Paeniglutamicibacter kerguelensis: one gene and its partners. The protein of the gene in region 2 interacts with the protein of the main gene of each other region in a pairwise test. Links are inferred from orthologs where the notes say so. Each region holds a gene or a part of one and is shown on either strand. Other genes may lie near its edges. The genes, in order: eno, rpe and dnaN.

Region 1 (10,207 bases), 1.8 Mb from region 2 along the record:
TGGCGGTGCGAAACCACGGCGTGGCGCGGTTCGATCTGGCCGCCGGCAACCTCGGGAAGGAAGGGCTGGTAGGTCATGTACGGAAGCGGGTCGACGACGGTGACGATGCCGCCGTGGTCCTTGACCTTCTTCTGCAGTTTCATCGCGACGTAGAGTCCGACATAGCCGCCGCCGACTACAAGAATGCGCGGGCGATCGGAAAGTTGTTCAGTGATAGGCATGTGCCCATAGTATCGCGAAAAAGACCGTTTGTGAAAATGTTCACTAATGCTCGGCGGGCGCCAAATCAGTGCCTGGGACCGGACTCCGGCAGGTCGTCGAAGATGTCCCGTTCCCCTCCGGGCTCTTCCAGTTTCAGCGAGGCGACGGAGCCGACGGTTGCCGCTTCCGCACGCCGCTTGGTCCGCGCGGAACGCACGTAGTGGGTGGAGCCGCCAACGATGGTGAAGAGCAACAGCGCGCCGAACCCGAGCACCAACACCGGCTGCAGGACCTTGCCCTCCTCCAGGGGGGCCTGCGGCTGGGGGGCCGCGATCGGGGCGATGTCTGAGGTTTCCGTGGACACCCCGGGGTCGAGGCTTGGCGAGGTGCTCGGCTTCGCGCTGCGGCGGTGCACCCTGATCCATTCGGTGATGGTGTTCATGGGGTTCTGCGCCACCATCGGCACATCGGCCGTCAGCGCCGAGTAGGCATCGAGGATGCCGTGCCCGTAGAGGTTGTCCACCCCCGGCTTTCCCGCGTCCCGCGCCGTGTACAGGATGCGGTTGATGACTTGGGGGGCCTTCATCTCCGGGTACTTCGCACGGATCATCGCCGCAACGCCGGAGACCAGCGGGGCTGCGCCCGAGGTGCCCGACCAGTCGGCGTAGCCGCCGTCGGGCAGTCCGCCGACCAGCGGCTCGGCCGGGGCCGCAACGCCGATGCTGATGCCCTCGGTGGAGGAATCCACGCTGGCCTTGCCCTCGCGGTCGATGCCCGCAACCGTCAGGACCCCGGGAATCGTCGCCGGCGCGCCGACCTGGTTCATGCCGCCGGCTCGGTTGCCAGCCGCCGCCACGACGACCACGTCGTGGTCCTCGGCGTACTTGAATGCCCTGTCCCAGCTCACCGGCCACTCGGGCCGGGTGGAGCCCAGGGACATGTTGATGACCCGGGCGCCGTTGTCGACGGCCCAGATGACGGCGGCCGGGACCTGGTCCTCGACGCTGGTGCCGGCGGGGTTTTCGGTTCCCATCCAGAGGGAGACCGAGAGCAGCTCGGCTTCCGGGGCCACGCCAACGACTCCGTCGGGTCCGGGCCCGGGGGCGGGGACCTCGATGGGCTCGGGCTTCTCCGGCGGCGTCTCCCCCGCCGCTTCGGCGCTCTGGACGGCCCGGTCGTAGGCGATCTGCTGCGCCTCGGCCTCGGCCCGCGCACCGTCGATCTCCACCGAGTTGTTTCCCCGTCCGGCCAACAGCGTCGCCACCAGAGTGCCGTGCTCGGGCAGGTTTCCCAGCGGCTTGGAGCCGTCGGCGGCGCCTGCGCCGGAGACGTCCTTGCCGCCGGCCACGACGTCGACAAGGTCCGGGTGCGAGGTGTCGATTCCCGTGTCGATGACGGCGACCTTCACGCCCTGGCCCTTGGAAACCTCCCAGGCCTTGGTGATGCCCGATGACTCAAGCCACCACTCGCTGTCACGTACGCCATCCGCGTTGGCGCTCGAGGCCCCAAACAGCGCCATGGCCGCGCAGAGGCCTAGGCTGAGAATCATGGCACCGGTGCGGTGCAGTCGTCGCTTCAAGGGCTCACCTACCAATTTCTGTTACGGGTACAGCTACATTCTTTATCCGCTGAGGCCCAAGGCAATTCCATCAAGAATATCGTGCTCGGACGCGGTGGCCGTCTCGATGGCCCCGTTCGTGGCCACGCGCACCCGCTCAAGGATGCATCCATAGACCAGTGCCCCCGCCGCAATGACATCGACCCGTCCCGGGTGCATGTAGCCAAGCGAGGCACGGGTTCCACGGTCTGCGGACAGCATGGACTCGACGCTTTCGAGCAGCTTTTCGATGCCGAGTTCGGTGCCGTGGATGGCTGCCGAATCATAGGCCCGCAGTCCCAGGGCCGAGGCGGTGAGCGTGGTGATGGTCCCCGCCACGCCGATGATCCGGTCCACCGCGGAGAAGTCGATGCTGCGGGACGCCTCGTCGAGCACCCCGTTGACCTCGGCCCTGGCCGCGGCGATCTGCGCGGCAGTGGGCTGTTCCTGGCCCCAGAAGCGTTCGGTGAGCCGCACGCACCCCATGTCCATGCTCAGTGCGGACTGCGGGCCGTCCGCTCCCCCGAGCACGAATTCGGTGGATCCCCCGCCGAGGTCCACCACCAGGACGTTGGTTCCCGGGGCCGGGGGCGCCACCGAGATGGCGCCGGTGAAGGACAGCGCGGCTTCCTCGTCCCCGGCCACGACCTCGGGTTCCACGCCGAGGCGCTCCTTCACCGCGTCGATGAATTCGCCGCGGTTCTTGGCATCGCGCGTGGCGGAGGTCGCGACAAAGCGGACCTTGGAGGCGCCGTGCTCCTTGATCATTGCCGCATACTCGTCGATCGCCAGGAAGGTGCGTTCCAGGGCCTCGGGCGCAAACACACCTGTGGCGTCAACGCCCTGGCCCAGGCGCACCACACGCATCTGGCGCAGCACATCGGCCAGCACCGGACCCGTGGGGCCCTGCTCGATGTCTGCGATGAGCAGTCGGATGGAATTGGTTCCGCAGTCGATTGCTGCAACGCGTGCCATGGAGGGGTGTTGCCTACTTCCCGGTTTCGGATTCGGTGGCAGCCGCGGCCTCGCGGGCCGCGCGGGCCGCTGCGCGCTCGGCCTGCTTGATGGCCGGGTCCACGGACTGGGTCTTCACGTGGCGCGAACGGTCCTGGCTGGGGGCCGGGCCCTCGGTGTCCCAGGCGCCGGTGCAGTAGCACTTGTCCTTTGTCCACCACTCGCCGATGCCTTCCAGCGCTCGGTCGCCGAGCGGGTTGATGCCGGGGCCGGCCGCCAGCGAGTGGCCGACCAACACGTGAAGGCACTTCACGCGGGTGGGCATGCCGCCGGCGGAGATGCCTGCGATTTCCGGAACCGGGCCGGTGCCGGAGCGTTCGCCGATGGCGTCGCGCACGGCCAGGTAGTGCTGGTGGGCCAGCTCGTAGGCCCGTGCCAGGTCCGCGTCTTCGCCGAGCTCGGCGTTCATCTCGATCATCAGGCCGGCCGCCTCGAGGCGGGACACTGCCGAGGTGATCACCGGGTGCGTGAGGTAGTAGGTGGTGGGGAACGGGATGCCCGAGGACAGCCGCGGCGCGGTGGTTGCCACCAGCGGGTTGCCGCACACGCAGCGGGCGCCGATTTCCACCACGTCGCGCACCGGGCGGTTCAGCTGGCGCGAGAGCGTGTCCAGGTCTTGCTCGCTGGGAACGCGTGCAGCGGCATCAAGTGCTTCGTGATTTGGGTTTTCGGCGTCCACGGTTGGGGACTTCTCCTCGTGTCGGGGGGGGGATCAATCCGTGGCGGCGCGCTGGACCGAGTCGAATAGCGCGTCGACCCACGGCAGATCCGTACGAATCTCGTTGGGGCTGTGGTTTTCTTCCACCGGCGGGGCATCTGTTGGTTTGCGGCCAACAACCATGTAGTTTCTCTCGCCGGGCATGACCAAGTTTATCCGGTCTCTTGCCTGCTGTTTGATATACAGCGGATCATCCCACCGGGCGATCTGGTCCTTGAGGCCCTCCTGCTCGACCTGCTTGGCCGCAATCACGGACTCCAGGGCCGTGATTTCATCGCGCTGACGAGCATAGGTGCCGATGCTGGGGACCAAAAGCATGGCGAAGACGGAGAGCGAAATGCTCAACGCCAGGATGCGTCCGGAGAAGCTGCGCGCCGGGATCGGCTTGACCGGGCCCTCGGGAGCCTTCTTGGGCTGTTTTTTTGCGGCCTTTTCGTCCTTGCGCACCGCACCGGAGAGCAGGTTGCGGTCTTCGATCCTCCGCTGGGAGTCGATCGATTTGCGTCGCTCGCTCTTGTTCGTCTTGTCCGCGGGAGGCTTCTCGCCCCTGGCGGCCCTGGCCGGCCTTGCCGCTGCGTGGTCGCCCTTGGGCTTGGCCTTGGTTTTCGGGGCCGGCGGGGCAACGGGTGCCGCGTCGTTGATGCGGCCCAGCGGGATCACCTTGGCGGTTGGAGGTTGCGGGGCAGCGCGCCGTTGCACCGGCGGCCTGTCGGGCTCACGCGTGGTTCGCGGGCGCACGGGCGCGGCCTTGGATGAAGGGGTTCCCGTCGCAGCCCGGCGGCCCGGGGTCCCGGCCGCCTGCGATGCCGGGCTTGGGGCAGCCCCCGGGTCGGGTGTCGCACGGCGAGGGTCCTCGGACGAGGATCCGGCCCGTGGCATGGGAGGACGTCGCGTGGCCATCTGACTCCTTGCCCTGTTGGCTTGGGGCCGTGCCTCACGACCCCAAGTGATGGTTCTTGGGTCCACGGATCCCTGGTTAAACGCAAGAAACCCGTGGGGGAACCAAAAAATTGTTCCCCCACGAGCCTACGTGCTTTTGGCGCTAGTTACGCACCGAAACGCGGGAATGCGCCGACGCCGGCGTAAACGGCCGCATCGCCGAGTTCTTCTTCGATGCGCAGCAGCTGGTTGTACTTGGCAACGCGCTCGGAGCGGGCCGGGGCACCGGTCTTGATCTGACCTGCGTTGGTGGCAACGCAGATGTCGGCGATCGTGGTGTCTTCGGTCTCGCCCGAGCGGTGCGAGGTGATGGTGGTGTAACCGGCACGCTGGGCCATCGAGATGGCGTCCAGGGTTTCGGTCAGCGAACCGATCTGGTTCACCTTGACCAGCAGCGAGTTGGCGGTGCGGGTTTCGATGCCGCGGGCCAGGCGCTCCGGGTTGGTGACGAACAGGTCGTCACCCACGAGCTGGACTTTGTCGCCGATGGCGTCGGTCAGGGTCTTCCAGCCTTCCCAGTCGTCCTCGTCCAGCGGGTCCTCGATGGAAACCATCGGGAAGTCTGCAACCAGCTGAGCGTAGTAATCGCTCATTTCCTGGGCGGTGACCGACTTGCCCTCGAACTGGTAGGTGCCGTTCTCGAAGAATTCCGAGGAAGCAACATCCAGGGCCAAGGCAATGTCCTCGCCCGGGGTGTAGCCGGCGCGGGTGATGGCCTCGATGATCAGCTCAAGGGCCGCACGGTTGGACGGCAGGTTCGGGGCGAAGCCGCCCTCGTCGCCCAGGCCGGTGGACAGGCCCTTTTCCTTCAGCACGGACTTGAGGTTGTGGTAGACCTCGACACCCCAGCGAAGGCCCTCGGAGAAGGTCGACGCGCCGAGCGGTGCGATCATGAATTCCTGGATGTCGACATCCGAGTCGGCGTGCGAACCGCCGTTGAGGATGTTCATCAGCGGAACCGGCAGCACGTGGGCGTTCGGGCCGCCCAGGTACTTGTACAGCGGCAGGTTCGAGGACTCTGCCGCGGCGTTTGCCACTGCCAGCGATACGCCAAGGATGGCGTTGGCGCCAAGCTTGGACTTGTTGGACGTGCCGTCCAGGTCCATCATGACGGTGTCGATGGCGCGCTGGTCGGCGGCATCCATGCCCTCGACGACCTCTGCGATGTCCTCGATGACTGCTGCAACGGCGCCCAGGACGCCCTTGCCCTGGTAGCGATTCGGGTCTTCGTCGCGGCGCTCGGCGGCTTCGAAGGCACCGGTGGAGGCGCCGGACGGAACCGCGGCGCGACCCATCGAACCATCGGAGAGGAGAACCTCAACCTCGACGGTGGGGTTTCCTCGTGAGTCGAGGATTTCGCGGGCGTGAATGGCATCGATCAAGGCCATGGGAAGGTGCTCCTTCAAGGTGTGGATGTTAGTCAAACGTGTACTGCATGACGCAGGCGCCGTTGCCTGTCTCTAGCCTAGCTTGGCTGAGGCCCAGTTCACGAAGTTGTGTCGCGCGTTCCGGGTTCCGTGCGGGCAACGCGTTGTTGCACCACGGTGCGCAGGGCTCGTTCGGCATCGAGCCCGCGCGCTTGGGCCAGTTCGCAGAGGGAAAGCAGGTGCTCCCCCAATTTCTGTTCATCATCCAGGTCCCCGTTTTCCAACGGGTTCCCGGGGTGGACAGAAGGCTGTGGTTGCTCCCCCGCGACGGTGTCCAACGCGGCATGGCGTTGGGTGCGGGAGGTGAATTTCTGGGCGTAGAGCAGGGCCGGGAGATTCGTGGGAAGGCCCGCGACCGCCGACTCGTTCTGCGGCTTCTCCGCGCGCTTGGCCCGGTCCCAGGATTCGATGATCTCCTCGATGGACTCCGGGAACGCGTCTTTCAGGCTGCCGTCGGCGTTGAAGATGTGGGTGTTGCGGCGGACCATCTTGGCGCTGAGCCCCGCAGCGATCGAGTCGAGGTCGAAAGATCCGCGTTCGGCGCCGATGGCCGCATGCAGGGCGACCTGGAGCAGGATGTCGCCGAGTTCCTCGGCCAGGGCTGCATCGTCGGCACCCGATTCTATGGCGTGGGTGAGCTCGTAGGATTCCTCGAGCAGGAAGTGCACCAGGGATTCGTGGGTGAGTTCCGCTGTCCAGGCGCAGTGGGCGCGCAGCAGCGACATGATTTCGACGAGCCGGTCGACCTGCTCACTCACGCGCGTTCCCTTCCGGGTTGCCGGGATCCTCTGGGGCATCGTTGCCCTGGTACAAGTATATGAGAGTGACAAGTGCGTTCCCGACGGAGCGCGGCTTTGGTGTTGCTCACAGTACAGGTGCTGTAAACACCGATGCCGGTGTGCTGCTCCATCCCGCAGGAAGGAGCAGCACACCGGCATCATCCGCACCGGGTGCGGAACCGAAGGGAGAGACGGGTGCTAGTCCTCGTCGTCTTCGTCGTATTCCTCGTCGTCTTCGTCGTCGTACTCTTCGTCATCGTCCTCGTCGGCCATGGCCTCGTAGGTTTCGTTGATGAATTCGACGAGGACCTCGCGCTCTTCGAGCGGCAGGAAGGAGGCCTCGGCCGCGTTGAGCGTGAGGTCCAGCAGGTCCTCGAGGTCGTAGTCGAAGGCCTCGACCAGCAGTTCGAACTCGTCCGAAAGCGTGGTTCCGCTCATCAGCCGGTTGTCCGGGGAGATGGTGACGTTGAAGCCCGTCTGCACCAGCAGGTCCACCGGGTGGGATTCGATGCCCTCGCCGAATTCGGCGGTAGCACCGGTCTGCAGGTTGGAGGACGGGCAGATTTCCAGAGCGATGCCGCGGTCGCGGACCCAGTTGGCCACGGGGCCCAGGGCCACCAGGCCGGTGTCCTCGCCGACCTCTTCGCCGTCGTCATCGACGCCGCCGAACTGGATCTCGATGTCCTCGGCGATGCGCACGCCGTGTCCCAGTCGCTGCGCACGGCCGGTGATCAACGCGTCCTTGATGGAATCCAGGCCCGCGGCTTCGCCGGCGTGCACGGTGGTCGGGAAGAAGTTCTCGGCCAGCAGGTCGAAGGCCTCCTTCATGCGCGAGGGCGGGAAACCGTCCTCTGCGCCGGCGATGTCGAAGCCGACGACGCCGCGCGAACGGTGGCGCAGGGCAAGCTCGGCGATTTCCACGCCGCGGTCAGCGTGGCGCATGGCGGTGATGATCTGGCCGACCTGGATCGGGGTCCCGGCTTCGGTCAGTTCCTCGCTGGCGTCCTGAAGCCCGCGCTGGACCGCCTCGACGACATCGTCAAGGCTGAGGCCCTCGCGCTGGTGCTGCTCAGGCGCCCAGCGCACCTCGCCGTAGACCACGCCGTCCTCGACGAGGTCCTCGACGAATTCGCGGGCCACGCGGGTGAGCGCGGCCTTGGTCTGCATCACGGCGATGGTGTGGTCGAACGTTTCGAGGTAGCGCTCAAGCGAACCGGAGTCCGCGGAGGCGCGGAACCAGGCGCCAAGTTCCTCGGCATTGGTGGAAGGAAGTTCGTGTCCCACCTCCGCGGCCAACTCGATGATGGTCTGCGGGCGCAATCCCCCATCGAGGTGGTCGTGGAGCGAAACCTTGGGCAGTGCCCGGAAGTCGAAGGATGGGTCGTATGCAATGTGGATCATCTCGTCAGTCACCTGCCCAGCCTATCGGGGCTGCCCGGGTTCCGACAGTGGGCCGTGCTGAAGTCGGGGCAATTGTTCACCGCCCCGTCGCCACGGGTTCAGGCGGGGGTCTCCCCTGGCCCGGAATCCCCCGGGACGCGCAGCGGGGCTTGGTCCTGCGTTGGTGCATCCACGGCGGCAAGGGTCTCGTCGGGGAAATCGTGTTCGTTGCCCAACCGTCCCAGGCGCTTGAGCACCGCGTGGATCACCTTGTCGATGAGATAGCCCAGGACGATGGCCAGTGCCACCGACAGCACGATGCCCAGGATCTTGTTGTCGTGGAACCAGCCGCCCGCAACGACCCCGATCGCCACGGAGTAGCTTGCCCACGTCAGGCAACCCATGACATCAAGCAGTGTGAAGCGCTTGAGGGAATAGCCGGTGGCCCCGGCACTCAGGTTCACCACCACGCGCCCGATCGGGATGTAGCGGGCCGTGAAGATCAGCATGGCACCGCGCACCGAGAGTTCCTTGCGGGCAAAGGCGAAGAGCTTGGTGGTCCGCTTGCGGCGCATCCACGCGAAGCGGTCGGTGCCGATGCGGCGCCCGATCCGGTAGGCGATCTGGTCCCCGCTGATGGCTCCGGCGGCCCCAACCAGGATCAGCAGGAACACGTTGGGTTCGCCGGTGCTTGCAGCGACGGCACCGAGGGCGACCAGCAAGGTCTCGCTGGGCAGGATTGGCAGGAATCCGTCAATGAGGCAGAAGACGTAGACGGTCGGCAGGATCCACCAGGCGTTTGCCGCGTGGACTATGGCCTCGTTGATGAGATCCACTTTTCTACCGACTTTCCTTGGAAATTACCGAGCTGGCTCCTGGTGGAGGCGCGGCGGGGAGAAACCTCCTGCAACCATTCAATACCAATTTTCGCTGATCGGTGACTCCACGTGAATCCAACCAAGGGATGAATCGGGGCAGGACCCGGGGATGAGTCAGGGACAACCCCCGGGTCCCGCCCGCCGCGGGCATCAGGAAGCGGCGATCCGCTCCAGGATCAGTTCCATGTTCGGGCGGCTTCCGGCGGGGGCAATGACCGCCGCGCCCTCCAACAGCGGGCGGGCCCGCTCGAAGCGCTCGGGGGTGTCGGTGAGCATGGTCGCCAGCGGCTGGCCTCGGCGCACCACGTCCCCCGGCTTGGCGTGCAGCCGCACGCCGGCGCCGGCCTGCACCGGGTCCTCCCGGCGGGCGCGCCCGGCACCCAGGCGCCAGGCCGCGACGCCGACGTCCATCGCGTCGAGGGAGGCGAGCACGCCGTCGGCCTGCGCGTAGACGACCTCCGATTCCTTGGCCACCGGCAGCGGGGCGTCGTTGTCCCCGCCCTGCGCCGCGATCATGGCGCGCCACTTGTCCATGGCACGGCCGTCCTTCAGTGCGGCGGCCACGTCGGCGTCGCGGATTCCGGCGCCCGCCAGCATCTCGGTGGCCAGTGCGAGCGTCAGTTCCACGACGTCGGCCGGTCCGCCGCCGGCGAGCACCTCGATCGATTCCTCGACCTCGATGGCGTTGCCTGCGGTCAGACCCAGCGGGGTGTCCATGTTGGTCAGCAGCGCCACGGTGTGGACCCCGGCGTCGGTGCCCAGGTTCACCATGGTGCGGGCCAGTTCGCGGGCGTCTTCCAATGACTTCATGAACGCGCCGGAGCCGACCTTCACGTCCAGCACCAGGGCCCCGGTGCCCTCGGCGATCTTCTTGCTCATGATGGAGGATGCGATCAGCGGGATGGCCTCCACGGTTCCGGTGACATCGCGCAGCGCGTAGAGCTTCTTGTCCGCCGGGGCCAGTCCGGCCCCGGCGGCGCAGATGACCGCGCCGACTTCGGAGAGCTGGCGCATCATGGCCTCGTTGGTCAGCTCGGCCCGCCAGCCGGCGATGGATTCGAGCTTGTCCAGCGTGCCGCCGGTGTGCCCGAGCCCGCGGCCCGAGAGCTGCGGGACGGCCACACCGAAGACGGCGACCAGCGGGGCCAGCGGCAGGGTGATCTTGTCCCCCACCCCGCCGGTCGAGTGCTTGTCGGTCGTCCGCTTCACGGTGCCGTCCGCGTTGCGCAGCGAGGAGAAGTCCATGCGCTCCCCCGAATTGATCATGGCGGTGG
Region 2 (10,292 bases):
TCGCGACCTCGACCTTGGCAAGGTCGCGCTCTACCAGCTGAGCTATGTCCACGTGTGAATCGCATTCCGCCCGGTTCGTTTCCGTTCCGTTTGGCTGCGTTCCAACGAGTAAAAACTCTATACGACGTTTACCCAAAGTTCCAAATCGGGGATTGCTTGCGGTTGAAACCGCAAATATTCCGCGTGATCTCGGGGTTTGCAACTCTCGGCAACGGGCCCAAAAACGGCGAAACGTCGTAAAAGCATGAAAAAATCTTTTTATGACTTCTCCAGCGCTGGCACAACAGACCGATTTCGGACGCATGTACGCCCGGAAAATCGGCGAACTTCCCGAGGTTCCATCCATCACCACGGTCATTGCCCAGGAAAAGATGGACATGGACGGGTGGATCGGCCATATGGCCGCAACCGCCGTGATCCAGGACGAACGGCTCGGCGATGCCGTGGGAAACAGCGCCAAGCTCAAGGCGTTGGCCCGGCAGGCGTCCTCCGCCGCCGCACAGTACCGCGACGCGGCTGCCGCCCGCGGGGACCGCGTCCACCAATACTGCGAACAAATCGCGTTGCGTGCACTGGGCCGGTCGCACCAAGCGGCCCAGGCGCGCGAGGCCCTGGCCGAAAACGGCGAGGAAGCATTCGCCGGACGGTTCGATGAGTGGTGGGAGCAATACCAGGTGCAGCCCCTGGCCGCTGAAGTCACCGTCTGGAACAGCACCATCGGGTACGCGGGAACCCTTGACCTTGTCGCAACCATCGGCGGACGCCTTTGCCTGATCGACTACAAGACCCGCGGAACCGACAGGGAAGGCCGGGTGAAACCGTTGGATCCCAAGGTGATCATGCAGCTTGCGGCCGGCGCCAAGGCGGAGGAAATGGTTGTCGATGCCACGGCAGGCACCTGGGAAGCGTGGAAATACTCACAAGACCCCATGCTCTTGGGAGTGGCGATCGGCGAGACGGAGGTGCAAACCGTCATGGCCAATCCCGAGGTGCTTCCCGCCTATTGGTCGAAGTTTTGGTCGCTTCGACAGGTGTGGGGAGCGAGCCAACGGGTGCGCGATGCCGGTTCGGCCCTGCACGTGGTGGGCCCTCCCGCATCACCGGCGAACGAGTCCGCTCGGTAGACTTGATCGAAGGCGCGGCCACAAACTGAGTGTGGCGCGTCCCTACATCCACAGCACATTGCCGGGACTCAGCCGGCGGAAGGGAGACGGATCCCCATGACCGTCTTAGGTATTCGCATCGTTGGCGATCCAATCCTGCGCACGCGGGCGGACGAGGTCACAGAATTCGGCCCCGTATTGCGCAAGCTTGTCGCGGACATGGACGAAACCATGGAAAACGTCGAAGGCGCGGGCCTTGCAGCCCCCCAGGTCGGCGTATCGCTGAGGGTTTTCACCTACCAAATCGCCGGCCAGCGCGGACACATCATCAATCCGGTCCTCGAGCTCAGTGATGACGACCAGGACGACATCTCCGAGGGCTGCCTGTCGATTCCGGGCCTCGGGTACCCGGTGACCCGCCGCCGTTGGACCCGTGCCACCGGTGTCGACGTGGACAACAACCCCGTCGTCATCGAGGGCGAGGGCTTCCTGGCCCGCTGCCTGCAGCACGAGACCGACCACCTCGATGGCATCTTGTACATCGACAGGCTCATCGGCGACCTGAAGAAGGAAGCCTTCCGCAAGCTGCGCAACACCAACTACAACAGCGTGGCCGCAACCACCGTCAACCAGCGTTCGGCGGCCCTCGGTTCGAGTTTCGGCGCTGGCGCCAGCTTCGGCGGCCAGGCATGAGGGTCCTCTTTGCCGGAACCCCGCAGGTGGCGGTCGAATCGCTGAACCGGCTGGTTGCCGACGGATTCGATGTGGTGGCCGTGCTGACCCGCGAAGACGCCCCGGTGGGACGCAAGCGCGTGCTGACCCCGTCGCCCGTGGCCGCGCGCGCCGCGGAACTGGGCCTGGAAATCATCCACGCCAACCGCATCGACGAGCAGACCCAGAAGCGCCTTGCCGCCCTGGACCTGGACATCGCCGCGATCGTCGCCTACGGCGGACTGGTCCCCGAAAAGGCGCTGACGATTCCGCGCCTTGGCTGGATCAACCTGCACTTCTCGTTGCTGCCCGCATGGCGCGGGGCGGCCCCGGTCCAGCACTCGATCATGGCCGGCGACGACATCACCGGCGCCGTCACGTTCCAACTCGAGAAGGGCCTGGACACCGGGCCGATCTTCGGAACGCTCACCGAAACCATCGACCCCGCCGACACCTCGGGGGAGCTGCTGGGCCGGCTGGCGGTCTCCGGCGCGGTGCTGCTGTCCCAGACCCTTGCCGGCCTTGACGCGGGCAAGCTCGTGGGCGTCGAGCAGCAGAGTGAAACCTCATATGCGCACAAGCTCACCCTGGTCGACGGCAAGGTCGACTGGTCGCTTCCGGCCCTGGTCATTCGCCGGCGCATCAACGGAACCACCCCGGACCCGGGCGCCTGGACCGAGCTGGACGGCCAGCGCTTCAAGCTCGGAACCCTGGTGCCGCACACCGAAGTCACCGACCTGGTCCCCGGCGAGGTCCGCATCGAACCGGGCAAGAAGCCGCGGGTCCTGGTGGGCACGGGGTCGCACGCAGTAGAACTTGGCCTGGTGCAACCACCGGGCAAGAAAATGATGAACGCAGCAGATTGGGCGCGAGGGATTCTCGCTTCCGGAACCGTGGATGAGGTGAAATTCGCATGAGCGAATTCGGACAGGGACGTTCCGACCGTCCGCGACGCAACGAGACCAACCGCGGCGGAGGCCAGGTTCGTCGAGACGATGCCGGACGCACCCGCAACCGCGGAGGCAGCGGGCAGCGCCAGTTCAGCGCCTCGGCACCCTCGGCCCGCGGACGCCGCGCCGATCCGGCGCGCCTGACTGCCTTCGAGGTGTTGCGTGCCGTTGCCGAACACGACGCCTACGCAAACCTGGTGCTACCGACCCGCATCCGCGACCACCGCCTCGATCGCCGCGACGCGGGGTTCGCCACCGAACTGACCTACGGCGCCCTGCGCGGACAGGGACTGTACGACGCGATCCTGTCCCGCTGCGTCGACCGCCCGCTGGACCAGCTGGACCCGGCGGTGCTTGACGCGCTGCGCCTGGGCGCCCACCAGCTGCTGGCCATGCGCGTTCCCAACCACGCGGCCCTCGACGAAACCGTCTCGCTGGCCCGCATGGTCATTGGCGCCGGTGCCTCGGGCCTGATCAACGCCGTGCTGCGCAAGGTCTCGCTGAAGGACCTGGACACCTGGAGCGCCGAGCTTGTTGAAGGCGTCACCGATGAAAGCGCGGCCGCGGCACTTGTCCATTCGCACCCCGAATGGATCGTTCGCGCCCTGCGCCAGGCACTTGTTGCCCATGGCCGCGACGCCAGCGAAATCAATGACCTGCTTGCCGCCGACAATCTCGCCCCCGTCGTGAACCTGGTGGCCCTTCCGGGCATCGGCTCGCTGGAGGAGGCGCTCGACAACGGCGCCGAGGTCGGCACGCTTGTTGCCGATTCGGCCTACTACCAGGGCGGGGACATCGCCCGGCTTTCCTCGGTGCGCGAAGGCAGCACCCGGGTTCAGGATGCGGGCTCCCAGCTGGTGGCCCGGGCCCTGGCCCAGGTGCCGTTGCCGGATGCCGGCGAGGACGCCTACTGGCTGGACCTGTGCGCCGGCCCCGGCGGCAAGGCGGCGCTGCTTGCGGCCTTGGCATCGGAACACGGTGCCCGCCTGACCGCCAACGAGCCCGCCGAACACCGCGCCGAACTTGTCAGCAAGGCCCTGGTTGCCGTGGATCCGGACACCTGGATGATCTCGGTGCGCGACGGCCGCGAATACGGTGAGGCCGAGTACGCCGGCGGCTACGACCGGGTCATGGTCGACGCCCCGTGCTCGGGCCTTGGCGCGCTGCGCCGCCGCCCGGAATCGCGCTGGCGCAAGAGCCCGAAGGACGTTGCCGAACTGACGATCCTGCAGGGCGAGTTGCTTGACGCGGCGCTCAGCGCGGTGCGCGTCGGCGGCGTTGTCGCCTACGTGACGTGCTCGCCACACCCGGCCGAAACCGTCGCCGTGGTCGACGACGTGCTTTCCCGCCACTCGAACGTGAAGTTGCTCGACACGGGTGCCGCACTCGAGGCCGCGGCCCTTCCGGGCATGGCATCGGCGTCCCGCAAGGTCGGTGACGGCAGCACCATCCAGCTGTGGCCGCACATCCACCGCACCGACGCCATGTTCATGGCATTGTTGACCCGTACCGCCTAGCCAGACGCAGCCCGTGTCCCGGGCCCCCCTTTCACCAGGAGCTTCAATGCGCACTTGCCAGATCAACCCGTCCATCCTCTCGGCCGACTTCACGAACCTCGAGCGTGAGTTGCACCGGATCCACACCGCTGATGCGGTGCACGTGGATGTCATGGACAACCATTTTGTGCCGAACCTGACCATCGGGCTTCCCGTGGTCCAGCGGCTCAACGAGGTCAGCGATCTGCCGTTGGACGTGCACCTGATGATCAACGACGTTGACCGGTGGGGCCCGGGCTACGCACAAGCCGGCGCGGCTTCGGTGACCTTCCACGCGGAGGCCTCCGCTGCCCCGGTGAAGTTGGCCAGGGACTTGCGGGCCGCCGGTGCGCGCGCCTCGATGGCCTTGCGTCCCGCGACGCCCATCGAACCGTACCTGGACATGCTTCCGGAACTGGACATGGTGCTGCTGATGACGGTGGAACCCGGCTTCGGGGGACAGGCCTTCCTTGACCTGGTCCTGCCGAAGATCCGGCGTACCCGCAGGGCCATCGACGGAACCGGCTTGCCCATTGCCCTGCAGGTCGACGGCGGGGTGACCCGCGAAACCATTCTGCGTGCGGCCGAGGCCGGAGCGGACGTGTTTGTCGCGGGGTCGTCGGTCTACGGCACGGAGGACCCTGCCGTGGCCGTCGACACATTACGAAACCTCGCGGCCCAAACGCCTGTATCCGTGTAATACTAAGAGCTACAACTACACAACGTGCTCCGGGGTCGGTGTAAGTCCGAACCGGCGGTTATAGTCCGCGACCCGCGCCAAAGACGTTCCTGACGGAATTTCGGAGGCACGGCTGAACTGGTGAAATTCCAGTACCGACAGTTAAAGTCTGGATGGGAGAAGCACGTACACGCAACACCTAAACCCTCACGGGTGGTGCCAAGAAAAGACGGCGGAAGTCTACGGACTTCCGATCCTCAAGTTCAGGCAGCCCCGTTCAGGATGGCAGTGAACCGTCGTATCGAAACCCCCGGAGCCGCCGCGGCTTGACAGGAGGACGATGGATTTTCTGCGGTGGCTCATTGAAGCTTTCAACTCTTACATCACGATTGGTAGCAGCGCACTGCTGGTACGCGAAGTCGTGGGCAACATCTTTGGCTTGGCTTCCGCCCTGGGCGGCATCCGCCGCAAGGTCTGGGCCTGGCCGGTCGGCATCATCGGCAACGCCCTGTTGCTGACCGTCTTCCTCGGCAGCATCTTCGGCAACGACGGAACCGCCAACCTGCTCGGCCAAGCCGGGCGACAAATCATGTTCATTGCCGTTTCCATTTACGGTTGGCGTCGCTGGAAGTCCAGCCAAAATTCCGGGGGCAGCGCAGTCACCCCGCGCTGGGCCACGAAAACGGAACGACTCGGCATGGCCGCGATCCTTGTCATTGGCACCGTCGCACTCACACCGATCTTCGGGGCACTGGGCTCCTACGATCCGGTGTGGGCCGACGCCTGGACCTTCGTGGGGTCGCTGCTCGCCACCTACGGCATGGCCAGGGGGCTTGTCGAGTTCTGGCTCATCTGGGTACTGGTCGACGTGGTCGGGGTGCCCCTGCTTTTCAGCGCCGGATACTACGCAAGCGCCTTCATGTACCTGTTTTATGGGTGCTTCACCCTCATTGGCTTCTTTGTTTGGTGGAAGGCCCAAAACAGCTCCAAGCCAACCATTGAGGCGAAAATGCCCGATCCCACGGTCAAGGTGGGCAACTGATGCAAGCGGACCGCCGGATCGCCGGAATGCGGGTTGCCCTGGAACTGGCCAAACGCGGAGTCCGCGGGGCCAACCCGCTGGTGGGCGCTGTCATCATTGATTCGTCGGGAAGCATCCTCGCCACCGGATACCACCGTGGTGCGGGAACGCCCCATGCGGAAGCCGACGCCCTCACCCGGCTCGGCCCCATCCCGGCCGACGCGGCCCGCGAGGCCACCATGCTGGTGACCCTCGAGCCGTGCAACCACGTGGGACGGACCGGACCCTGCGCCCAAGCGATCATCGATGCCGGCATCGGCAAGGTCGTATATGCGGCAAAGGACGAGGGTTCGGAGGCTGCCGGCGGTGCCGCGCGGCTGCGCGCCGCCGGGGTGAACGTCGAACAGGGCCTGCTGGAAACCGATGCCCTTGACCTGAACCACCGCTGGTTCCTTGCCCGTGCCGGGAAACGTCCATTCACGACGCTGCACCTGGCCCAGACGCTCGACGGGCGGATTGCCGCCGCGGATGGAACCAGTCAGTGGATCACCTCGCCGGATTCCCTGCGCCATGCGCACCAGATCCGCTCGCGGGTGGACGCCATCGTGGTCGGCACCGGCACGGTGCTTGCCGATGACCCGCGGCTCAATGCGCGAGACGAACACGGCCGGCCCTTCGACCGCCAACCCCGCCGCATTGTGATGGGGGAGCGCGAGATCCCGGCGGGGGCAGCCCTCGCCGCCGATGCGAACTGGGAACAGATCCGTTCCCACGACCCGCGGATGGTGCTGGGGCGGCTGCACGAAGCGGGGATCTCCCACGTGCTCATTGAGGGAGGATCCTCGATCATCACGGCGTTCCTGGCCGAAGACCTGGTCGACGAGATCTACCTCTACCAGGCGCCCATTTTCTTGGGCGCCGGTCGACAAAGCATCGGGGACCTCGGGGTCGGCACGCTGGGCGACGCCCGTGCCTTCCGCCTTGATCCCATCGACGGTGAATCGGTGCAAATCCTCGGCACCGACACCCTCACCCACCTAGAACCAATTCCGGTCCGGCTGCCCGGGCGCAGCACCGCATCGTAAGGACAACAAATGTTTACAGGAATCATCAGCGGCATGGGCCGCGTCGAAGCGGTGAACGCCGAACCCGAGTCCGACTCCGTGGTGCTGCACATCAGCGCACCGAACCAGACCGAAAACCTCGGCCTGGGCGGATCGATCGCCATCAACGGCGTGTGCCTCACCGCAACCAGCATCGAAGGCGACTCGCTCGCACTCGACGTCATGGGCGAAACCCTCCGGCACACCACGATTGGCGGGCTCAAGGCGGGCGAGGCAATAAACCTCGAACGTTGCGTGCAGGCGGGTGGGCGCCTTGACGGGCACGTGGTGCAGGGGCACGTGGACGGCGTGGGCACGCTGCTGGAGCACGAAACCCTGGGTGCCTGGGACCGGTTCCGGTTTGCCATTCCATACCCGCTTGCCAGGTATGTGGCCAAGAAGGGCTCGATCGCCATCGACGGGATTTCCCTGACCGTCACTGAAGTGGCAGACGCCAACGAAAAGGACCAATGGTTCGAAGTGGGAATCATTCCCACCACGCTGCGCGAAACCACGTTGGGTCAGCGGGAACCGGGCGACAGCGTGAACCTCGAGGTGGACGTGATGGCCAAGTACGCCGAACGCCTTGCCTCCTTTAACCCAGCCGAAGGGGCAACACCATGAGCACCGAAACAATCCGCCTTGATTCCATAGCTTCGGCGATCAGCGCCATGGCCGCCGGCAAGGCAGTGGTGGTCGTGGACGATGCGGACCGCGAAAACGAAGGCGACATTATTTTCGCCGCGGAATTCGCCACGCCCGAACTCATGGGTTGGACCATCCGGCATTCCTCGGGCGTGGTCTGCACCCCGATGACCGGCGACCGGGCCGACGCGCTTGGCCTGCCTCCCATGGTGCAAAACAACCAGGACGCCAAGGGCACCGCCTACACGGTGTCCTGCGATGCCGCCCACGGCGTGAGCACCGGCATCAGCGCGGCCGACAGGGCCCTGACCTCGCGCATCCTGGCCGATCCGGCCTCCGGGGCTGACCTCATTACCCGTCCGGGGCACATTTTCCCGCTGCGCGCGGTGGACGGCGGCGTCTTGGTGCGCCGCGGCCACACCGAGGCCAGCGTCGACCTGTGCGTGGCTGCCGGGTTGGAACCGGTGGGCGTCATCGCCGAACTGGTCCACGACGACGGCTCCATGATGCGGTTGCCCGCGCTGCGTGAATTTGCCGACCTGTGGAACATCCCGCTGGTCAGCATCGAGGACCTGGCAGCGTGGCGCGCAAGCTGCGATGCCGAGCCGGTGATCGGCACCAAGGCCTCGGCCGTGCAATCGGGACCCGAGGTCAAGGTCCCCACCCCGCACGGGGAATTCATGGTGCGGGCCTGGCTCGAGCGGTCCACGGGCGTCGAACACTTGTCCCTGAGCGCGCAGGGGCCGGACGGCACGATGCCGTTCGAGCCGCTGGTGCGGGTGCACTCCGAATGCCTCACGGGCGACGTTTTCGGTTCCTACCGTTGTGACTGCGGCGAGCAACTGTCTGCCGGCCTGCAGGCCATCAACGAATTCGGCGGGGTGCTGATCTACCTTCGCGGACACGAAGGACGAGGCATCGGACTTGCCAACAAGATCCGTGCCTATGCCCTGCAGGACGGGGGAGCGAACACCGTGGCGGCCAACGAACAATTGGGGCTGCCGGTGGACGCACGCAACTACGATGCCGCCGCGGCGATCCTTGACGCAATGGATATCCGCAGCGTCAGGCTTGTCACCAACAACCCGCTCAAAGAGCAGTGGTTGAAGGAAGCCGGAATCGACGTGACCGAACGGGTTCCCACCCGTGTTGCGGCACGACCGGAAAACCTTGAATACCTACGTACCAAGCAGGAATTGCTGCACCACTCGTTGCAGCTTCCGACCACAGTAACCACCAACCCAGGAGTTGAATCATGAGCGGACACGGCGCACCAACCATCGGCGCAGAAGAACTAGCGGCAGCCGGCAAGGCCGGCATGCGAGCGGTCATCGTGGCGGCCAGCTGGCACACCCAGATCATGGACGGGCTCATCGACGGCGCCAAGCGTGCCGCCATCGACGCCGGAATCCAAACGCCGGACATCGTTCGGGTCCCCGGGACCTTCGAGCTTCCCGTGGCTGCCGCGCGGTTGGCGCCGGACTACGACGCGGTGATTGCCTTGGGCGTAGTCATCCGCGGCGGAACCCCGCACTTCGACTACGTGTGCCAGGGTGCAACGCTGGGGCTCACCGACGTTTCGGTGCGAACCGGTGTCCCGGTTGGCTTCGGCGTATTGACCTGCGACAACGAAGAGCAGGCAATTGCCCGTGCAGGGTTGGAAGGCTCCGTTGAGGACAAGGGCTATGAGGCCATGAGCGCCGGACTGCAGACCGCAGTGGCACTGACCCGCCGCTGACACCCACGTTGCGTGGCCCGCGGTTTGCCTTTCCGGGGCATCGGTTCCGGGAGGATGAACGGCGGGCCACACGCAACACTCCGGCGGCCCCACCAACACCCGCAAAGTCATCCTCGCGTCATGTTCGGTCCCGAGCGCGAGTCCTTCGTCACATTGGGCCGGTGGTTGTGAGTGCGCCGGACACGCAGGGCTAGGCTGTTTATGTGAAAACTTTTGACACCCTCTTCGCCGAGCTTTCCGAGAAAGCCAAGGCCCGCCCCGAAGGTTCGCGTACCATCGCCGAACTGGACTCGGGCGTCCATGGCATCGGAAAGAAGGTCGTGGAGGAAGCCGCCGAAGTGTGGATGGCTGCCGAATACGAAAGCAACGAAGCGGCCGCCGAAGAAATCTCCCAGCTGCTCTACCACCTTCAGGTGATGATGCTGGCCAAGGGCCTGACTCTGCAGGACGTTTACAAGCATCTCTAGCCGCCGCTTTCGGGGCTGGTATTTGTATCACCCCCCGAGCCGCGGTGGCCAACAAGCAAAAATTTGTTGTCCTGATGCCGTAAAAATCCAAAAGTCAGAAACGAGAAACACCTCATGTTGCGTGTAGCACTTCCCAATAAGGGAGCCCTCTCAGAAATCGCTTCAACCATGTTGCTGGAGGCTGGCTACGTCCAGCGCCGCGACAACCGCGAACTTGTCATGGTTGACCCGGAAAACGACGTCGAGTTCTTCTACCTCCGCCCCCGCGACATTGCCGTGTACGTCGGCGGCGGAATCCTTGACGTCGGAATCACCGGACGCGACCTGTACCTGGACGCCG
Region 3 (10,199 bases), 1.9 Mb from region 2 along the record:
AACATTTGTTCCGGGCCATTCGTTTCGGTGGAGACTAGGGGGGTCGAACCCCTGACCTGAAGCTTGCAAAGCTACCGCTCTACCAACTGAGCTAAGTCCCCGTATGAATTCAGGATACCTTATCGGTGCCCTGACTCCAGCTGGCCTTATCGGCCGATGATTCCTTCAACTTACGATAGCCTATTATGCCCGCGGCTATTACCACCAACACCAGAAGTTTCCGCATGGGACACTTCCTTTCAACTACCGTTCGGATGAGGGAATCCGTGGGCGTACCTGGACTTGAACCAGGGACCTCTTCGTTATCAGCGAAGCGCTCTAACCGCCTGAGCTATACGCCCTCTTTGTTCCCGCTGGGAACGAGATAAAACTTTACATGAGGAATGGCCAAAGAAACAAATCGGCCCTCGGGTCGACTTCGATGAAGTGTCCCGAGGGCCGGATTCTAGGCTTTTTTGACGATTAATCGTCGGTCAAAGTCACGCCAATTCCGCCAACAAGCGTCGACGAGAGGTTGTAAAGCACTGCCGCAAGCATCGTAAGCGCTGTGAGCAATACCACATTGACCACGGCAATAATGGTGGCGAAGGAAGCGACCTGACCCAACGAAGCGATCTTTGTGAGGTCGAAGTCCGATTCGGTTCCGATGACCTCGCGCAACAAGCCGTTGACGCTGTTGAAGATGCCGGTCAGGTCCAGGATGGACCAGAAGACCACGGATGCGACAACCGTAACGATGCCCAGTGCCACCGAAAGCAGGAATGCCATCTTCAGCACCGACCAGGGATCGACCTTGGAGATCAGCAGGCGGGCCTTGCGGACCTTGGCCTTCGGCGCAGGACGCACCAGCTGCTGCGGGCGGGTGCCGGGGGCTCCGGCAGGTCGCTGCCCGGCGGGGCGGGGCGCGGAGCCGGCAGGGCGTTGCCCGGCGGGGCGCGGGGCACCGGCCGGACGCTGTGCGGTTCCGGGACGCGGTGCTCCGCCTGCCGGACGGGGTGCGCCTACTGGGGTCTGCCGTGGCGCTGCGGGACGGGTGCCACCAGTGCCGCCCGCCGGGCGGGGGGTATTCGGGGTGCTCACGCGTTACCTCCGTCGTTGGTGGCCTCGTCGTTTTGCTCAAGGTTTTCCTGAGTTTCCGCCGGGTTTTCTTCACCCGCTGGAGCCTCGGAGGCCGTTTCTTGTGTCTTTTCCGCGTTCAACGGTACTGCATCTTCCTCGGTGTTCTCTCCGAGCCCGCGTTCGGTGTTCTTTGCCACCGCGATGATGCGGTCCTTCTTGTCGGGCTTGGCAAAGATGACGCCCATGGTGTCGCGGCCCTTGGCCGGAACCTGGGAAACGTCGGAGCGGACGACCTTGCCACCCTCCATGACGACGAGAACTTCGTCCTCGTCGTGCACGATCAGCGCGCCGACCAAATCACCGCGCTCCTCGGCCAGCTTGGCGACCTTGATGCCGATGCCGCCGCGGGACTGGACCCGGTATTCCTCGACACTGGTGCGCTTGGCGTAGCCGCCCTCGGTGACGATGAACACATAGGAATCCTCGGTGACGACGTCCGCCGCCAGCAATTCGTCCTCGTCGCGGAACTTCATGCCGGTCACGCCGGAGGTGGCGCGACCCATTGGGCGCAGCGCTTCGTCGGTGGCCGTGAAGCGCACCGACTGGCCCTTGCGGGAAACCAGCATCAGGTCGTCGGTCTCGGAAATCAGCTGTGCGGAAACGAGTTCGTCGCCCTCGCGCAGGTTGATGGCGATGACGCCGGCCGAACGATTGGTGTCGTAGTCCGCCAGGCGGGTCTTCTTCACCAGGCCGTTGCGGGTGGCCAGCACCAGGTACGGGGCCTGCTCGTAGTCGCGCAAATCCAGCACCTGGGCGATGCGCTCGTCCGGCTGGAAGGCCATCACGTTTGCCACGTGCTGGCCCTTGGCGTCGCGCCCCGCCTCGGCAAGCTCGTAGCACTTGGTGCGGTACACGCGGCCGTGGTTGGTGAAGAACAGCAGCCAGTTGTGCGTGGTGGTGACGAAGAAGTGCTCGACGACGTCGTCGCCGCGCAGCTGGGCGCCCTTGATGCCCTTGCCGCCGCGGTGCTGCGAGCGGTAGTTGTCCGAGCGGGTGCGCTTGACGTAGCCGCCTCGGGTGATGGTGACGACCATTTCCTCTTCGGGGATCAGGTCCTCGACGCTCATGTCGCCGTCGTAGCCCATGAGCACCTTGGTGCGGCGGTCGTCGCCGTGCTTCTCGACGATCTCGGCGAGTTCCTCGGAGATGATGGTGCGCTGGCGCTGCGGGTCGGCGATGATCGTCTTGAATTCGGCGATCATGAGCTCGAGCTCGGCGTGGCGATCCTGGATCTTCTGGCGTTCCAGGGCGGCCAGGCGGCGCAGCTGCATGTCGAGGATGGCGCGGGCCTGGAGATCATCGATCTGAAGCAGTTCCATCAGGCCCTCGCGTGCCGCGTCGGTGGTGGAGGAGCGGCGGATCAGCGCGATGACCTCGTCAAGCGCATCCAGGGCCTTGAGCAGGCCGCGCAGGATGTGCGCCTCCTCCTCGGCCTTGCGCAGGCGGAAGGCGGTGCGGCGGATGATGACTTCCATCTGGTGGGTCACCCAGTGGCGGATGAACGCATCCAGCGAGAGCGTGCGCGGCACGCCGTCGACGATCGCGAGCATGTTCGCGGAGAAGTTGTCCTGCAGCTGCGTGTGCTTGTACAGGTTGTTCAGCACGACCTTGGCCACGGCGTCGCGCTTGAGCACGATCACCAGGCGCTGGCCGGTGCGGCCGGAGGTCTCGTCGCGCAGGTCGGCGATGCCGGTGATCTTGCCGTCCTTGACCAGTTCGGCGATCTTCACGGCCAGGTTGTCCGGGTTGGCCTGGTACGGCAGCTCGGTGACCACCAGGCAGGTACGGCCCTGGAGTTCCTCGACGGAAACCACGGCGCGCATGGTGATGGAGCCGCGGCCGGTGCGGTAGGCGTCGGCGATGCCCTTGGTGCCAAGGATCATGGCGCCGGTCGGGAAGTCGGGGCCCTTGATGCGCAGCATCAGTTCCTCGAGCAGTTCCTCGCGGGACGCCTCGGGGTTTTCCAGGTACCACTGCACGCCGGAGGCTACCTCGCGCAGGTTGTGCGGCGGGATGTTGGTGGCCATGCCCACGGCGATGCCGGAGGAGCCGTTGACCAAGAGGTTCGGGAAACGCGCCGGCAGGATCGTGGGTTCCTGGTTCTTGCCGTCGTAGTTGTCCTGGAAGTCGACGGTGTCCTCGTTGATGTCGCGGACCATTTCCATGGCCAGCTGCGACATCTTGGTTTCCGTGTAACGCGGGGCGGCGGCGCCGTCGTTGCCGGGGGAGCCGAAGTTGCCCTGGCCCAGGGCCAGCGGGTAGCGCATGGTCCAGTCCTGGATCAGTCGCACCAGCGCATCGTAGATGGCGGTGTCGCCGTGCGGGTGGTACTGGCCCATGACCTCGCCGACCACGCGGGCGCACTTGTTGTAGGAGCGCTCCGGGCGGTAGCCGCCGTCATACATCGCGTAGATCACGCGGCGGTGCACGGGCTTCAGGCCGTCGCGCACGTCCGGCAGCGCGCGGCCCACGATGACCGCCATGGCGTAGTCAAGGTAGGAGCGCTGCATTTCGGTCTGCAGGTCGATCTGGTCGATCTTGTCGTGGCCGGCGGCAACGGCCACGACGTCGTCGATCACCGCGCCCTCAACGATTTCCTCGTTGGCGCCGGCGCCGTCCTGCGGGTTTTCGGGAGTCTGATCGCTCATCGATTTCTTCCTCTAGTCAAAAGTCTGTGGGTGAACGCGGGGGAGTGGCCGGATCCGGACTAGATGTCCAGGAAGCGCACGTCCTTGGCGTTCTGCTGGATGAAGTTTCGACGCGATTCGACGTCCTCGCCCATAAGCACGGAGAAGATCTGGTCCGCGGCGGCGGCGTCGTCCACGGTGATCTGGCGCAGCGTGCGGTGCTCGGGGTCCATGGTGGTGTCCCAGAGTTCCGAGTAGTCCATCTCGCCCAGGCCCTTGTAGCGCTGGATGCCGTTGTCCTTGGGCAGGCGCTTGTTCTTCGCCGCACCGGTGGTCAGCGCGTGGTCGCGTTCCTTGTCCGAGTACACGTACTCGTGCGGGGAGTTGGACCACTTGATGCGGTACAGCGGCGGCATGGCCAGGTACACGTAGCCGTTTTCGATCAGCGGGCGCATGAAGCGGAAGAGCAGGGTCAGCAGCAGCGTGGTGATGTGCTGGCCGTCGACGTCAGCATCGGCCATCAGCACGATCTTGTGGTAGCGCAGCTTGGCCATGTCGAATTCCTCGCCGATGCCCGTGCCGAACGCGGTGATCATCGACTGGACCTCGCTGTTGCCCAGTGCGCGGTCCAGGCGGGCGCGCTCCACGTTCAGGATCTTGCCGCGCAGCGGCAGGATGGCCTGGGTGTGCGGGTTGCGTCCGCGCTTGGCCGAGCCGCCTGCGGAGTCGCCCTCCACGATGAAGACCTCGCACTCGGAGGGGTTCTTCGAGGAGCAGTCCGAAAGCTTGCCGGGCATGCCGAAGGATTCCAGCGGGGACTTGCGGCGCGCGTTGTCGCGCGCCTTGCGCGCGGCCAGGCGGGCCTGGGAGGCGAGCTGGGCCTTGCGGATGATGTCGCGCGCGGTGTTCGGGTTGCGCTCGAGCCAGTCGCCGAGTTCCTCGTTGACGACGCCCTGGACAAAGCCCTTGGCGATCGAGTTGCCCAGCTTGGTCTTGGTCTGGCCCTCGAACTGCGGCTCGGAAAGCTTGACGGAGATGACGGCGGTCAGGCCCTCGCGGATGTCGTCGCCCGTGAGGTTCTCGTCCTTTTCGCGCAGGATCGTCTTTTCGCGGGCGTAGCGGTTGATCAGCGAGGTCATCGCGGCGCGGAAGCCCTCTTCGTGGGTGCCGCCCTCGTGGGTGTTGATGGTGTTCGCGTAGGTGTGGACCGACTCCGAGTAGGCGTTGGTCCACTGCATGGCGACCTCGACACTGATGCCCTTGGTGGTGTCCTCGGATTCGAAGGCGATGACGTCCTCGTGGACGAGCTCGACCTTCTTGGAGGAGTTCAGGTGCTTGACGTAGTCGAGCAGGCCGTCCTTGTAGAGGTAGTCCACGACCCGGTGCTTCGGGGTGGCGTCGTTGATCTCGTCTTCTTCGGTGGCGATCTCGTCGGCGTCGACCGCGAGCGTGCGCTCGTCGGTGAGCGTGATGCGCAGGCCCTTGTTCAGGAAGGCCATCTGCTGGAAGCGGGCGCGCAGCGTCTCGAAGTCGAACTCGACCGTTTCGAAGATGGAGTCGTCCGGGTAGAAGGTCTGCGTGGTGCCGGTGGCATCGGTGTCTTCGCCCTTGACCAGGGTGCCCTGCGGCTTGCCGCCGTCGGCGAAGGACATGTGCCAGGCACTACCTTGGCGGCGGATTTCGGTCTCGACGCGCGAGGACAGGGCGTTCACCACGGAGATGCCCACGCCGTGCAGGCCGCCGGAAACGGCGTAGCCGCCGCCGCCGAACTTGCCGCCGGCGTGCAGGATGGTCATGACGACCTCGACCGTGGGCTTGCCCTCGGTGGGGTGGATGTCCACGGGGATGCCGCGGCCGTTGTCCTCGACCCGGACACCGCCGTCGGCCTGCATGTTGATCTTGATGTGGTCGCAGTGACCGGCCAAGGCCTCGTCGACGGAGTTGTCCACGACTTCGTAGACAAGGTGGTGAAGCCCGCGCGGTCCGGTGGAACCGATGTACATGCCCGGGCGCTTGCGAACAGCCTCGAGCCCCTCAAGGACCGTGATGTCTTGGGCGCCGTAGGTGTGTTCCACCCGTCCACTGACGCTTTCTTCAGGTTGTTCGGCCGCGGGTGATGCGCTGCCTTCGACGGAATCGATTGGTTCCTGGGGTGTGGTGTTATCGGTAGACACAGGTGCTACAGACTCCTCAAACAGTGGAAGGCCGAACACCGGAGGTGCCCGATCGTGAACCAGCGTCTCGCCCGCGCGGGGAAACGCCCTGCTCTCGATTCTACCGTGTGGCACCAAATTTTCCGGGCATTGACCACCCACAACATGCTGTAAATGGCCACCAAATACGCATAGGAACGTTCATTTCGTACCTAAACGGGTCGGTATGTGGCCTGAGGCCTCCCGGAGCGCCAGTGAGCCAGCTACGCGCTTCGGGTTTTAGCCGTAGGTATCGCGCGGACCGCGGCCCTTGACGCTGCGTCCACCATGGCGCCAACTCGGTGCGGTGGGACCGATGACCCGGATGACCGTGATCACACCCTGCCCGAGTTCCTTGTCGAAGTGCTTGAGCAGTTCGTGGGACAACAGGCGCATCTGGGTGGCCCAGGTGGTGGAGTCGCAGCGCACCACCACCGTGGAATCCTCGAATGACTCGGGGGTGCAATGTTCGGCGATCTGCGGGCCGACAAGTTCGGCCCAGCGCGAGAGCACCGAACCGACGGCGACCGGGGCGCTCCACCCGCGGTCGCGGACGATCTTGCCGAAAAGGTTCCCGATTTCCTGCGGATCGCGCCCGTCCGAGTACTTTGCGGGTGCGCTGCTGGCCTTGCGGCGCTGTTTTCGCGCGGCGGCGTTTTCCTCGAATTTCGCTGCCTTGGCCGCGTCGATCCGCGCTTCGCCGCGGCTCTGGGCAGCCTCGCGCATCCGGTTGAGGATGGCGCGCGAAGCGTCGAGGGCTTCCGGCTTGTGCGGATCGTTCTCGCTCACGAGTGGACCTGGCCTGGGCTGACCTTCAGGAAAGTACCGCCGAGTTCCTCCGGAACGTCCCCGGCGACCGCGGCGGTGACGATGACCTGTTCGGCCCCGGCGACGATCGACGCCAGTCGGCTTCGACGGGTGGCGTCCAACTCGGCAAACACGTCGTCGAGGATCAGGATCGGTCCGGCGCCGGGGCGCGGATCGTCCTGGCCGAAGACCTTGTAGGCGGCCAGCCGCAGGGCAAGGCACAATGACCACGTTTCGCCGTGCGATGCGTAGCCCTTGGCGGGCGCGGACCCCAATCGCAGCAGCACGTCGTCGCGGTGCGGGCCAACCAGGGTGATTCCGCGTTCGAGTTCCTTGCTGCGCTTCTTGAGCAGCGCCGCCACGAACATTTCCTCGAGCTCTGGCTGGGTGGCATCCAACAAGGCCGCCGGGGCAACGAGGTTCGGCTCGGATTCGGAGGCGGTGTCCGGGCTGGGCGCGGAATCCTCGTCGAAGTCGTCAACAATCGTTGATTGGTAGAACGCGCTGGCCGTCTTGTTGGCGTCGGCGAGAGATGCATACGCGGCGGCCATGTAGGGGGAAAGCAGTTCCAGCATGTCCAATCGCCCGCGCAACAGCCTTGCCCCGGTCTGGGCCAGGTGGGTATCCCACACGTCGAGGGTCGATTCGTGGGCTGTGGAGAGTTTTCCGCCGTGGCGGGCGGATTTCAGCAACGCGTTGCGTTGCTTGACCACCCGCTCGTAGTCGCCGCGGGTTGCGGCCTCGCCGGGGCGCAGCGCAACAAGCAATTCGTCGAGGAACCGGCGGCGGTTCGACGGGTCTCCCTTGACGAGAGCAAGGTCTTCCGGGGCGAAAAGAACGGTTCGAACAATGCCGAGGATGTCGCGGGCACGGACCGGATTCGCCCGGTTGATGCGTGCCCTGTTGGTCTTGCCGGCGGTAATTTCCACTTCGAGCGTGGTGACCTGTTTTGCCCGATGAATTCGTGCCCGGACAAGGGCTCTTTCGGTCCCGAAACGCAGCAGCGGGCCGTCGTTGGTGACGCGGTGCGAGGAAAGGGATGCCAGGTAGCCGATGGCCTCAACGATGTTGGTTTTCCCGACGCCGTTGGAACCGACAAGGACATTGGTGCCGGGTCCCAGCTCTACATCGGCTTGCGCATACGAGCGAAAGTCGGTGAGAGAGACATGTGAGATGTACACCTAAACGTCCTGCTATGAGATCGCACACCCGGTCGGGGGATGGCCGGATGATGAAGCGTGAATTGTCGCTAAAAGGTGTGTTCGACCGCCCCGGTTGGAGCGATCGTGGAGCGGTCGAACACGTGACCACGTGGCGGAAAAATTTCCCGCGAGGTGATCTAGTTGGGCAAGTTTGGTAGGCGAACCGGCATGACCAGGTAGCGATATTCGTCGCTGTCCGATCCATCGAGGGAAGACTGCGCAGTCATCATCGCCGGCTTGGGTGCGCTGGTGAACGAGAAACGAACGAATTCGCTGTTGAATGCGTTCAGGCCCTCACTCAAGTATGCGGGATTGAATGCGACAGTGATTTCTTCGCCGTCGATCTGGGCCTCGATCGCTTCTTCGGCCTGTGCGTCTTCGCCGGTTCCGGCATCCAACGACAGTTGTCCGCCGGTGAAGGAAAGTCGAACGGGGGTGTTGCGCTCTGCAACGACTGCGACACGACGCACAGCTTCGACCAAGTCAGACGTGCGTACTGTTGCGTGGATCGGAGTATTTTCGGGGAAAAGTGAACGAATCTTTGGGTAGTCGCCATCTACCAACAGTGAGGTGGTGCGACGGTTTCCGCTTTCGAAACCGATAAGTTCGTTGCCTTCACCCAAGGCGATTTTCAGTTCGCCCGCTGAGCCCAAAGTCTTGGCAACTTCGTTCAAGGTCTTTGCCTTGACAAGGGCGGAAGTCGAAATTCCAGCCTGTGCCGGCTTCCAGCGAACTTCACGCATGGCCAGACGGTAACGGTCGGTTGCAAGGAAAGTGATCAGGTCATCTTCGATTTCCATCTTCACGCCGGTGAGGATGGGAAGGGTGTCGTCCTTCGATGCAGCAACGATGACCTGGTTGATCGCGTGAGCAAATGCTTCACCATCGACAACACCGGTGACTTCCGGGAGAACCGGAAGCTCGGGGTATTCGGTCACTGGCATGGTTGCCAAGTGGAATCGGCTTCGGCCACAAGAAAGGGTGACTTTGGTGCCGTCGGTTTCAAGAGTTGCAGTCGACTGTGGCAAGCTGCGGCAGATTTCCGCCAGCAACTTTCCGGAAACGAGGATCGTACCTTCCTCGGCGACGTCTGCGGCAATCTCAAGGTGCGCCGAAATTTCGTAATCGAAACCAGCCAACGACACGGTGCCGTTGGTAGCGGTGATCAAGATTCCGGAAAGTACCGGAGAAGGCGGACGTTGGGAGAGTGAACGGGCGGTCCAGGATACGGCTTCGGCCAATACATCCTTTTCAACGCTGAACTTCACGAAGTGGTCCGCCTTTCACGACGAAGTCGACAGTACTTGAAAGCAAGCTTAGCGGTTCCCTTGGGACAGGAATAACGAATCGCGGAGCCTTCAAAGTGGTGGTGTGATGCGCTGTCTCACATTTCCGGCAACGAATCATTTACCAGAACGACAGCATGGAGTTTGAGCTTACCGGCTTTTATGTTTCGGTGCTCTTGGGGCAGCAGTTTTCAGCTCGTGAGTACAAGGTCTTCCGAGGATGGAGTCGGAGCTCACCTTATGGGGCTCTTCATTTTCTCCTTGGCTAGCGTCGAGTCCGAAGTCTCGACTGAGGCGAATGTGCTTCATGTCGGGACGAATAATGCGAGTTCAACGCAGGAATCCCTGGGAACAGTTTTCTGGTTGTCATTCGATCCAAAAACAAAGCTTGCGGTTGGCCGAGAACAGGCCCATGGAGCCATCAACTTATACTCCGCTGGCATTCCCGGTATTGGTTTCCGCCAAGTCACGAGATCCGTCCCAAAAAGTCCTTTTGGGCGTCGTTTCGTCGGATGGGCGCAAAACAGGTCTTGTTATTTGGATGAAGTAGAAATTTGGGATTAGTAGTGTTAATAACCCCTGTGGATACTGTGGATAAGCCTGATTGGCCGCGAGGGTACGCCGATTATGCATGTGCACAACATGTGATTGGGAGTGACACTGAGTCTCACTACCCCGTGGACAACTTTCCGCGTGATTTAAGGGATCCACAGCTTTGCATGTAGTTATCCGCAGGCTTAGCGGGGTAGTCCACTTAATGATCCACAGCTTTATCCACACCTGTGGTTAAAGGCTTTTTCGGTTGTTAGCCCTCGCGCTGCCGCTGCTTGATGCGGTTGGTCAGTTCGGTGACCTGATTGAAGATGGCGCGGCGTTCCGCCATGAGTTCGCGAATCTTGCGATCCGCGTGGATCACCGTGGTGTGGTCGCGACCGCCCAGTTCCTGGCCGATCTTCGGCAGGGACA

The links.
Region 1: the proteins of rpe (region 2) and eno interact in binary tests that used the Escherichia coli proteins (3 or more experiments, as listed by UniProt). The link is inferred for Paeniglutamicibacter kerguelensis from one-to-one orthologs.
Region 3: the proteins of rpe (region 2) and dnaN interact in binary tests that used the Escherichia coli proteins (3 or more experiments, as listed by UniProt). The link is inferred for Paeniglutamicibacter kerguelensis from one-to-one orthologs.

Annotation. Positions count from the first base shown.
Region 1 is NZ_JAGIOF010000001.1:412,852-423,058, reverse strand. The notes cover bases 3,718-6,527. They hold eno (phosphopyruvate hydratase), read right to left. Parts: upstream 5,858-6,527; coding sequence 4,577-5,857; downstream 3,718-4,576. Other genes in these bases: JOF47_RS01920 (MazG nucleotide pyrophosphohydrolase domain-containing protein), read right to left, coding at 5,956-6,527; JOF47_RS21710 (FtsB family cell division protein), read right to left, coding at 3,718-4,430. Outside these bases: JOF47_RS01950 (NAD(P)/FAD-dependent oxidoreductase), read right to left, coding at 1-221; JOF47_RS01945 (S8 family serine peptidase), read right to left, coding at 287-1,750; JOF47_RS01940 (Ppx/GppA phosphatase family protein), read right to left, coding at 1,823-2,773; JOF47_RS01935 (DUF501 domain-containing protein), read right to left, coding at 2,787-3,491; more of JOF47_RS21710, read right to left, coding at 3,525-3,717; more of JOF47_RS01920, read right to left, coding at 6,528-6,654; JOF47_RS01915 (adenosine deaminase), read right to left, coding at 6,874-8,076; JOF47_RS01910 (DedA family protein), read right to left, coding at 8,175-8,891; JOF47_RS01905 (thymidine phosphorylase), read right to left, coding at 9,084-10,207. UniProt on the Escherichia coli protein: Catalyzes the reversible conversion of 2-phosphoglycerate (2-PG) into phosphoenolpyruvate (PEP). It is essential for the degradation of carbohydrates via glycolysis.
Region 2 is NZ_JAGIOF010000001.1:2,200,106-2,210,397, reverse strand. Bases 3,269-6,163 are described here. They hold rpe (ribulose-phosphate 3-epimerase), read left to right. Parts: upstream 3,269-4,327; coding sequence 4,328-4,999; downstream 5,000-6,163. Other genes in these bases: ribD (bifunctional diaminohydroxyphosphoribosylaminopyrimidine deaminase/5-amino-6-(5-phosphoribosylamino)uracil reductase RibD), read left to right, coding at 6,020-6,163; pnuC (nicotinamide riboside transporter PnuC), read left to right, coding at 5,319-6,020; JOF47_RS10025 (RsmB/NOP family class I SAM-dependent RNA methyltransferase), read left to right, coding at 3,269-4,281. Also shown: JOF47_RS10040 (cytochrome), read left to right, coding at 261-1,124; def (peptide deformylase), read left to right, coding at 1,221-1,796; fmt (methionyl-tRNA formyltransferase), read left to right, coding at 1,793-2,731; more of JOF47_RS10025, read left to right, coding at 2,728-3,268; more of ribD, read left to right, coding at 6,164-7,084; JOF47_RS10005 (riboflavin synthase), read left to right, coding at 7,094-7,726; ribB (3,4-dihydroxy-2-butanone-4-phosphate synthase), read left to right, coding at 7,723-9,006; ribH (6,7-dimethyl-8-ribityllumazine synthase), read left to right, coding at 9,003-9,485; JOF47_RS09990 (phosphoribosyl-ATP diphosphatase), read left to right, coding at 9,689-9,952; hisG (ATP phosphoribosyltransferase), read left to right, coding at 10,067-10,292. UniProt on the Escherichia coli protein: Catalyzes the reversible epimerization of D-ribulose 5-phosphate to D-xylulose 5-phosphate.
Region 3 is NZ_JAGIOF010000001.1:4,086,562-4,096,760, reverse strand. Bases 7,151-9,952 are described here. They hold dnaN (DNA polymerase III subunit beta), read right to left. Parts: upstream 9,216-9,952; coding sequence 8,085-9,215; downstream 7,151-8,084. Other genes in these bases: recF (DNA replication/repair protein RecF), read right to left, coding at 7,151-7,926. In the rest of the region: JOF47_RS18610 (DMT family transporter), read right to left, coding at 1-19; JOF47_RS18600 (DLW-39 family protein), read right to left, coding at 110-226; JOF47_RS18590 (DUF3566 domain-containing protein), read right to left, coding at 463-1,080; gyrA (DNA gyrase subunit A), read right to left, coding at 1,077-3,767; gyrB (DNA topoisomerase (ATP-hydrolyzing) subunit B), read right to left, coding at 3,827-5,920; JOF47_RS18575 (DciA family protein), read right to left, coding at 6,179-6,664; more of recF, read right to left, coding at 6,724-7,150; chromosomal replication initiator protein DnaA, read right to left, coding at 10,039-10,199. UniProt on the Escherichia coli protein: Confers DNA tethering and processivity to DNA polymerases and other proteins. Acts as a clamp, forming a ring around DNA (a reaction catalyzed by the clamp-loading complex) which diffuses in an ATP-independent manner freely and bidirectionally along dsDNA.